Regions from separate parts of the Clostridium sp. TJA032 genome, predicted to be linked through region 2. Evidence: predicted binding sites of a transcription regulator. Region 2 holds the regulator's gene; the other holds the start of a gene.
The links. The regulator Rex, encoded in region 2, represses fermentation and respiration genes when NADH is low (regulators of the CRP and FNR family bind a similar motif). The targets are predictions, from matches to a motif close to ATTGTTAANNNNTTAACAAT.

Region 1 (4,902 bases), on a different contig from region 2:
TCCTTCAAATGCATTGATGTACATTTGCTTAATTTCGCTTATTAATGGGTATCTTGGGTTTGCACCTGTACATTGGTCATCAAATGCATCTTCGCTCATTTTTTCTAATGTAGCGTAGAATGATTCTTTTGAAACTCCACAATCAGCTATTGTTGCAGGGATTCCAACTGTTTTCTTAAGGTTATCTATAGCTTTGATTAAGTTATTAACTTTTTCTTCTTCGTTCTTTCCACCTAATCCTAAGTAGTCAGCAATTACTGCATATCTCCATTTAGCATTTGGATATTTGTATTGTGGGAATGCAGCTTGTTTTCTTGGATTGTCAACAGCATTGAATCTTATTACATGGTCTATTAAGATTCCGTTAGCAACTCCATGTGCTATATGGTGTTCTGATCCTAATTTGTGTGCCATTGAGTGACATACTCCTAAGAATGCATTAGCGAATGCCATACCAGCCATTGTTGAAGCATGAGCCATTTTTTCTCTTGCTTTTATATTTGTAGTACCTTCAGCATAAGCTTGTGGTAAATATTTAAATATTAATCTTATAGCTTCTAAAGCTAATCCATTTGTAAATTCTGATGCTAAAACTGAAACGTAAGCTTCTAAAGCATGAGTTAAAGCATCTATACCTGATGCAGCAGTTAATCCTTTTGGCATATTCATCATAAGTTCTGCATCTATAATAGCCATATCTGGAGTTAACTCATAATCTGCTAATGGATATTTTACTCCTGATTGTTCATCAGTTATAACAGCAAATGGTGTTACTTCTGAACCAGTACCAGCTGATGTTGGAACTGAAATCATCATAGCTTTTTGACCCATAGTTGGGAATGGGTAAACTCTCTTTCTTATATCCATAAATCTCATTGCTAAATCTTCAAAAGCAACTTCTGGATGTTCATACATTACCCACATAATTTTAGCAGCATCCATTGGTGAACCTCCACCAAGAGCTATGATTGCATCTGGTTGGTAACTTCTCATTGCTTCAGCACCTTTTTTAGCACAAGCTAAAGTTGGGTCTGGAGTAACTTCTGAGAATACTCTAAAATCTATACCTATTTCTTCTAAAACACTTGTTATTTTATCAACATATCCTAAACTTGCTAATACGTTGTCTGTTACTATAAATACTTTTTTCTTATTTAAATCTTTTAATTCTCTAAGAGCAACTCCTAAAGCACCATATTTGAAATAAACTTTTTCTGGAACTCTGAACCAAAGCATATTTTCTCTCCTCTCAGCTACACTCTTAACATTTATTAAATGTTTAGGACCAACGTTTTCTGAAACTGAGTTTCCACCCCATGATCCACAACCTAATGTTAATGATGGTGCTAGCTTGAAGTTGTAGATATCTCCAATAGCTCCTTGAGTTGATGGCATATTTATTATTGTTCTACCTGTTTTCATAGTTGCACCGAATTTTTTAATTCTGTCTTGTGATTTCATTATGTCAGTATATAAAACTGAAGTATGTCCAAATCCTCCAAGTTCAACTAATCTTTCAGCTTTAACTAAAGCTTCATCAAAGTTAGCAACTCTATACATTCCTAGTACTGGTGATAATTTTTCATGTGAGAATGGTTCTTCTAATTCAACTGATTCAACTTCACCAATTAAAACTTTTGTATCCTTTGGAACCTTAACACCTGCCATATCAGCTATTTTCCATGCTGATTGACCAACTATGTTAGCATTTAAATTACCGTTTATTAAAATTGTTTTTCTTACTTTATCTATCTCTTTATCTTTTAAGAAGTAAGCTCCTCTATCAGCAAATTCTTTTCTTACTTCATCATAAACTTTATCAACAACTAATACTGTTTGCTCAGATGCACAGATAACTCCATTATCAAAAGTTTTTGATAATAATATTGAGTTTACTGCCATTTTAATGTGTGCTGTTTCATCTATTATAGCTGGTGTATTACCTGCTCCAACTCCGATTGCTGGTTTTCCTGATGAATAAGCAGCTTTAACCATTCCTGGTCCACCAGTAGCTAATATAATATCAGCTTCTGACATTAATACTTGTGACATTTCAACTGATGGCTCATCTATCCATCCTATTATATCCTTTGGAGCTCCAGCTTTAACTGCTGCTTCTAAAACAACTCTAGCTGCTTCTATTGTTGAATTTTTAGCTCTTGGATGTGGTGAAAAGAATACAGCATTTCTAGTCTTTAATGATATTAAAGCTTTAAATATAGCTGTTGATGTTGGGTTTGTAGTAGGAACTATTGCTGCTACAACACCTATTGGCTCAGCTATTTTAGTTATACCAAAAGACTCATCTTTTTCTATAACTCCACAAGTTTTTTCATCTTTATATTTATTGTATATATATTCAGCTGCAAAATGGTTTTTTATAACCTTATCTTCAACTATTCCCATTCCTGATTCTTCAACAGCCATTTTTGCTAATCTTATTCTTTCATTGTTAGCCGCTACAGCTGCTTGTCTAAATATCTCATCCACTTGCTCTTGAGAGTAGTTTGAAAACTCTTTTTGAGCTGCTCTAACTTTCTCTAACCTAAGCATTAATTCATCTACATTTGTTACTTTCATTGATACCCACCTCATTTATAGATTAGTCTTATTTTCATAATATATAAAATTAATTAAAAGCACTAGTTAAGTTTTTAACTTTAATAAAATTCCATTTAAGAATTTTTTTTCATTTATTTTGGCTTTTAAAGGTAATAAATTACTTTTCCAAGTTCTTTACCAACCTTACGAGATTATAATATCATGATAAACAAAAAAAATCTAGACTTTTTTTAACATTTTTTACATTTTCTCGACAAAAATTCGTTATTTTTTTAACTATTTTGTGATTTTTTTATCAACCTTAAAGTTTTATTTTTTAGTTAAACGATTTCTGTAATATTTTGTATCCTTTACATAGCCTTTTCATATTTAAATTAAAAACTATTCGTTAACTCTTTTCAAAAAAAATTAACTTTTAAAAATTACAAAGCAAAGAAAATTCCTACTATTATTACTGCCATTATAATAGCTGTTATATCTGCCATAAAAGCCGCCCAAAAAGTGTGTCTTATTTTTTTTATTCCAACAGCCCCAAAATAAACTGTTATTGTATAAAATATTGTTTCTGTTCCACCCATTATTACAGAGGAAATTAAACCCTCTCTAGTATCTGGACCAAAGGTATTTATTATTTCTGTATAAACTCCTAAAGCTCCACTTCCAGATAGAGGTTTAATTAATACTAAAGGAACAACATCCTTAGGTAAACCTATTAAAGATACAACAGGTTCTAAAAGATTGTTTAAATAATTAAGTAAATTAGCATCCTTAAATATTCTTATAGCAATCATCATAGCTAATAAAGCTGGAAAGATTTTAAAGCATACCATAAGTCCTTCCTTTGCTCCTTCTATAAACCATTCATAAACCTTTCTCCCTTTAAACATTCCATAAACTATTATTAAAAGAAATATTATTGGAACTATATTATTCGCAAACAAAATTCTCTCCTCCTAAAAATACCTTTGTAAAATCTTTGAACACATAATTCCTACACAACAAGCAATAAAGGTACATATAATAGCAGGAACTATTATACTAGCAGGATTACTAGAACCTGCTGCTGCTCTAATTGATATAACTGTTGAAGGAATTAACTGAATACAAGAAGCATTTATAACTAAAAATAAGGCCATATCATTTGAAGCCCTTCCTTTTTTCTCTTTATTTATCTTATTTAATTCACTCATAGCTTTAATCCCAAGAGGAGTAGCTGCATTAGATAGTCCAAACATGTTAGCCGTTAAATTCATAACAATAGCTCCCATTGCTTCTTCATTATCTGCACTTTCCTTAAATATTCTTTTTAATATAGGATTTAATAACTTTGCAACCTTAGAAGTTAGTCCACTTTTTTCTGCAATTTTCATTACTCCACACCAAAAACACATAATTCCAACTAGTGAAATTATAAACTTTACTGCACCTTCTGAAGATTCTGTAAGCCCCTTTGTAATCAACTCTCCCTGGCCTGTCATTATGCTAAAAATCAATCCTAAGGCTATAATTGCAAACCATATATAATTAATCATCTCTCCTCCTAAATCACAAGTAATTTCTGTATAATATATGCCTTGCATAGTTAGAATAGTAGTGTTACCATAAAACTACAAAGAACGAATTTACTTCAAAGGAGAATTTTTATATGAACGAAAATAATTTAAAGTTAGCTCAACAAGATATAGATGAAGTTTTAAAAACTGTAGAAGAACTTGAAGTTCAAATAGATGCTTTAAGCAAAGATGATTTAAAGCAAAAATTCGTTACTCTAACAGAGAAAGTAAAAAAACTTGAAGATTTATTAAAAGATGAAGGTATTATATAAAAAAAAGCTGAGCTTAGTAATTACTAAACTCAGCTTTTTTTAATTTATAGCTTCTGATTTTATATTATCTTCTTTTTTAAATTCTTTAATTACAAAAGCTCCTGTAATTAATGTTGATAAGAAGTCTGATACTGTTCCAGCTAACCAAACACCTGTTAAGCCTAACCCAGCAACCTTAGGTAAAATTAAAGTTAAGGGTATTAATAATATAACCTGTCTTAATAAACTTAAGAAAGTAGCTAACTTAGCCTTTCCTATTGATTGGAAATAGTTAGAACCAACTATTGATATTCCTATGATTGGCATCATAAGTAAGTAAATTCTAAGACCAGGAACTCCTATCTCTAAAAGCTTAGGATCTGAATTAAATAAGCCAATAACAAAAGATGGGAAAGCTTGAATTAATATTCCGCCTAAAACTAGTATTATTGTTGCAGCTATCATTGCTAACTTTACTGTTTTTTGTGCTCTATCATACTTCTTTGCTCCATAATTATATCCAATAATAGGTTGAG
Region 2 (4,902 bases):
GCTCTATCAGTTATAAGAATTGCTTTATCTGCTCCCATACATAAAGCTTCTCTTAAAGCTAATTTAGCTTGAGGTGGTCCCATACTTAAAACAGTTACTTCTGCTCCATTATTATCCTTTAATTGTAAGGCAGCTTCTAAAGCGTGCTTATCTTCTGGGTTTATTATTGATGGAACTCCATCTCTTATAAGAGTTCCTGTTTTTGGATCTATTTTAACAGCTGTTGTATCTGGTACTTGTTTTAAACAAACTACTATTTTCATCTCAAAGCCCTCCTAAATTATCTTAATATGCTTCCTGCAATAACCATTTTTTGAACTTCTGAAGTTCCTTCGTATATTTCAGTTATTTTAGCATCTCTCATCATTCTTTCAACTGGGTATTCCTTAGTATATCCGTATCCACCAAATAATTGAACTGCCTTAGTTGTAACATCCATGGCTACTTCTGCAGCAAATAACTTAGCTCTTGCAGCATCTACTGAATAAGGTTTACCTTCTTCTTTTAAACAAGCTGCCTTATATACTAAAAATCTTGCAGCTTCTATTTTAGTATCCATTTCTGCTACCATCCATTGAAGTCCTTGGAATGCTGATAATGATCTACCAAATTGTTTTCTTTCTTTCATGTATGCAACTGCTTCTTCTAAAGCACCTTCTGCTATACCTAAGGCTTGAGCAGCAATACCTATTCTACCACCATCTAAAGTCTTCATAGCTATTCCAAATCCCTTTCCTTCTCTTCCAACTAAGTTTTCCTTTGGAACTACACAGTTTTCCATAATTAACTCAGTTGTTGATGAAGCTCTTATACCCATTTTTTCTTCTAATTTACCAATTGAAAAGCCTGGAAAATTCTTTTCAACTATAAATGCAGAAATACCTCTTGTTCCTTGACTTTTATCTGTCATGGCAAAGATTATAAAAGTATCTGCAACTCCTCCATTAGTTATAAAAATCTTACTTCCATTTAAAATATAGTTATCGCCATCTAATGTAGCAGTAGTTTGTTGACCAGCTGCATCAGTTCCTGCTCCTGGCTCAGTTAATCCAAAAGCTCCTAACTTTTCCCCTTTTGCAAGTGGAATTAAATATTTTTCTTTTTGTGCTTGTGTTCCAAATTGTTCTATTAAAGAAGCACATAAAGAAGTATGGGCTGAAACTATAACCCCTGTAGTAGCACAAACCTTTGATAATTCTTCAACAGCTAAAATATAAGATAAAGTATCTCCACCTGCGCCACCAAACTCTTTACTAAAAGGTATGCCCATCATTCCTAATTTGGCCATTTTTTTAACATTTTCCATTGGAAATCTTTCTGTTACATCTATTTCAGCCGCTATAGGTTTAACTTCATTTTGAGCAAATTCTTTAACCATTTGCTTAACTAATTCTTGTTCTCTTGTTAATTGAAAGTTCATTTTAATTACCCTCCTTAAATCCATACAACCATTTTAAAAATTATTTATTTTTAAAAGTTTTTTCTCTTCTCTCTAAAAAAGCACTCATTCCTTCTTTTTGGTCTTCTGTAGAGAAACATTTTCCGAAATCTCCAGCTTCTATAGCTACAGCTGAATCTATATCAACTTGAATACCTCTATTAATTGCATCTTTACATAACTTAACAGCTATTGGTGCATTATTAGCTATTTTTTTTGCTAAAGTCATTGCTTCCTCCATTAATTTTTCTGGTTCAACAACTTTATCTACTAACCCAATTCTTAAAGCTTCATCAGCTTTTATAATATCTCCTGTATAAATAAGTTCTTTAGCTTTGCCTTGTCCAACTATTCTTGGTAATCTTTGAGTTCCACCAAAACCTGGTGTTATACCTAAACCAACTTCTGGTTGAGCAAATTTAGCTTTTGAAGAAGCTATTCTTATATCACAAGACATAGAAATTTCACATCCACCACCTAAAGCAAAACCATTAATTGCTGCAATGACAGGCTTGTCTAAATTCTCTAATCTTCTAAATACCTTATTTCCTAATAATCCAAATTCTTTACCCTCTTCTTCATTTAAGTCTTTCATTTCTGCTATATCAGCACCTGCAACAAAAGCTTTATCTCCAGCGCCTGTTAAAATAACAACATACAAATCATCATCTTTTTCTATATTTTCTATAGCAGTATTTAAATCTTTTAGTGTCTCTGAGTTTAGTGCATTTAATGCTTTAGGTCTGTTAATTGTTAAAACTCCGATGTTTCCTTGCTTTTCAAAGATTACATTATTTAATTCCATTTTATTTCCTCCCTCATATACCATAGCGGATATACGGTTGTAAATGACTTTTAAAGTAATTTATAACAATATAACCATTATTATCCTAAACTTTCACATAATTAATTGTTAATTTTGTAACAAGCAAAGGCAAAAAAATAATTGAAGTACCCTGTACTTCAATTAAATTATAAAACTTAATAGTAAATTTTTCAATATATTTTTTTGAAAATCTAATACTAATTTTCCATTTTAAACAAATTTTTATAAAATAAATCCAATTTATTTTACGTCATTATGATTTAAAAGATACACTAAAGTCATCATACTTTCGCTTAAATGTACATTCTCAACTTTTACATTTTTAGGAACATTTAAGTCTAAAGGCGCAAAGTTCCATATACCTTTTATTCCACCTTCAACTAAGTCATTACATACCTTTTGTGCATTAGTTCTAGGAACACAAATTATTCCTATTTCTATATCATTTTCTTTCACGAAATCTTTTAAATTTTCAACATCCTGTATCTCAATATCTCTTATTTTTATGCCAAACATTCTTGGATTAGCATCAAAAATACCTTTTAATTTAAAGCCTAATTTATTAAAACTATTGTAATTTGCAATAGCCTGACCTATATTTCCCGCACCGATTATAACTGTATTATAATCTCTATTAAGGCCTAAAATATTTCCTATGTTATTATATAACTCCTTAACATTATAACCATAACCTTGTTGACCAAAATCACCAAAGCAGTTAAGGTCTTGTCTTATTTGAGAAGCTGTAAATCCTATTTTTTCACTTAATTCTTTTGAAGATATTCTATCAACATCATTTTCCATAAGCTCTTGTAAATATCTATGGTATTTAGGCAATCTTTTTACTACAGCCATAGATATGCCTTTTTTCTTTTCCATTTAAATAGCACCTCTTTCTAAAATTTTTATTTTTTTAAAAAGCAATTACTTTTTAGACTATATTCTAAAATCTAATGATAAAATTACAAAATTAACCTTATAAAATATTATCATACCCTAAAAAGTTTGTCTATATTTTAACATTCTTTTGGTTTTACTATGAAAAATATATGTATTTTTGTGTATTCTTTACAAATATTAGAAATTTTTATTTTCTTAATTAATATTATTAAAACTATGTAATCTATAACATATCTATACTTATCTAATAAATTTCTACAAAAAAAATAAGGCTTGCGTGGCTAAAACCCTACGTGCACACAAGCCTATTTAAACATTTCATAATGTTTAATATAAAAGTTTAAGGGAATTATTTACAATCTATACCCTATGCCTGAAAGTATTCTTACCATATTAAGATAGCAAAAAATTTAACCATTGTCAACAACATTAGACAAATTTCACGCTTATAAATTTTTACTCTTTAATATTCTACTTGAATTTAAAACAGCTATTAATGTTACACCTACATCTCCAAATACAGCTTCCCACATATTAGCCATTCCTAAAGCACCAAATATTAAAATTATAACCTTAATACCTAAAGCAAAAATTATATTTTGCCATACAATTGCATTTGTTCTTTTAGCTATTTTTATTGCCTTTATTATCTTACTTGGCTTATCATCCATTATAACTACATCTGCTGCTTCTATAGCTGCATCAGAACCAACACCACCCATAGCTATTCCTATATCAGCCCTAGCTAAAACAGGTGCATCATTTATTCCATCACCAACAAAGGCAATCTTTTTTCCTTTACTTTTATCTTTAAAAATATGTTCTAACTTTTCAACTTTATTTTGAGGAAGTAAACTGCAATAAGCTTTATCAATTCCTAGTTCTTTAGCTACACTATCTCCAACTTTTTCATTATCTCCAGTTAACATTATAGTTTGCTTTACTCCTATTTGCTTCAATCCACTTATAGCTTCTTTAGAATCATCCTTTACTTCATCTGAAATAACTATATATCCTAACTCAGTTTTTTCATTTGCTAAGTAAACAACAGTTCCTATTTCATCTATTTTAGATATTTTTATATTAAACATATCCATTAATTTTGAATTACCAGCTAAAAAGATATCATTGTTAATTTTAACCTTTATTCCTTTACCTGAAATCTCTTCATAATCTGAAATTAAAGATTTATCAACTTTTTCTTTTAGCTCACTAACTATAGACTTAGCAATAGGATGATTTGAATAATACTCTGCATAAGCTCCTAACTTTAATAATTCTTCATCCTTTAAATTGCTTGTACTTTGTACTTTATGAACCTTAAAAGTACCTTTTGTTAAAGTTCCTGTCTTATCAAAAACTATACTCTCTACATTATTTAAAGCTTCTAAGTAATTACTACCCTTTATTAATATACCATTTTTAGATGCTAAACCTATTCCAGCAAAATAACCAAGTGGTATAGATACAACTAATGCACAAGGGCAAGAAACAACTAAAAATATTAAAGCTCTTGAAATCCAAGGAGAAAAACTTTCTCCCATAACTAAAGGAGGTATTATGGCAAGAGCTAAAGCTGAAAATACTACAACTGGTGTATAATATCTTGCAAACTTCGTTATAAATTTCTCTGTTGGTGATTTTTTATTACCTGCATTTTCAACTAAATCTAATATCTTAGAAACTGTAGATTCACCAAAACTTTTTGTTACTTTTATTTTTAATAATCCACTTTTAT

Region 1: adhE (bifunctional acetaldehyde-CoA/alcohol dehydrogenase) is a predicted target of Rex. The motif match lies at 2,843-2,862, and genes of this name have one in related genera.

What each region holds. Positions count from the first base shown of each region.
Region 1 covers NZ_JBZEFB010000004.1:84,820-89,721, forward strand. The annotation lists gene adhE (bifunctional acetaldehyde-CoA/alcohol dehydrogenase) at 1-2,580, opposite strand, end outside; gene AC4FRL_RS09830 (spore maturation protein) at 2,985-3,503, opposite strand; gene AC4FRL_RS09835 (nucleoside recognition domain-containing protein) at 3,516-4,094, opposite strand; gene AC4FRL_RS09840 (hypothetical protein) at 4,208-4,387, shown strand; gene AC4FRL_RS09845 (MATE family efflux transporter) at 4,427-4,902, opposite strand, start outside.
Region 2 covers NZ_JBZEFB010000003.1:41,200-46,101, forward strand. The annotation lists gene AC4FRL_RS08470 (electron transfer flavoprotein subunit beta) at 1-263, opposite strand, end outside; gene AC4FRL_RS08475 (acyl-CoA dehydrogenase) at 281-1,420, opposite strand; gene AC4FRL_RS08480 (short-chain-enoyl-CoA hydratase) at 1,461-2,243, opposite strand; gene AC4FRL_RS08485 (redox-sensing transcriptional repressor Rex) at 2,505-3,143, opposite strand; gene AC4FRL_RS08490 (heavy metal translocating P-type ATPase) at 3,611-4,902, opposite strand, start outside.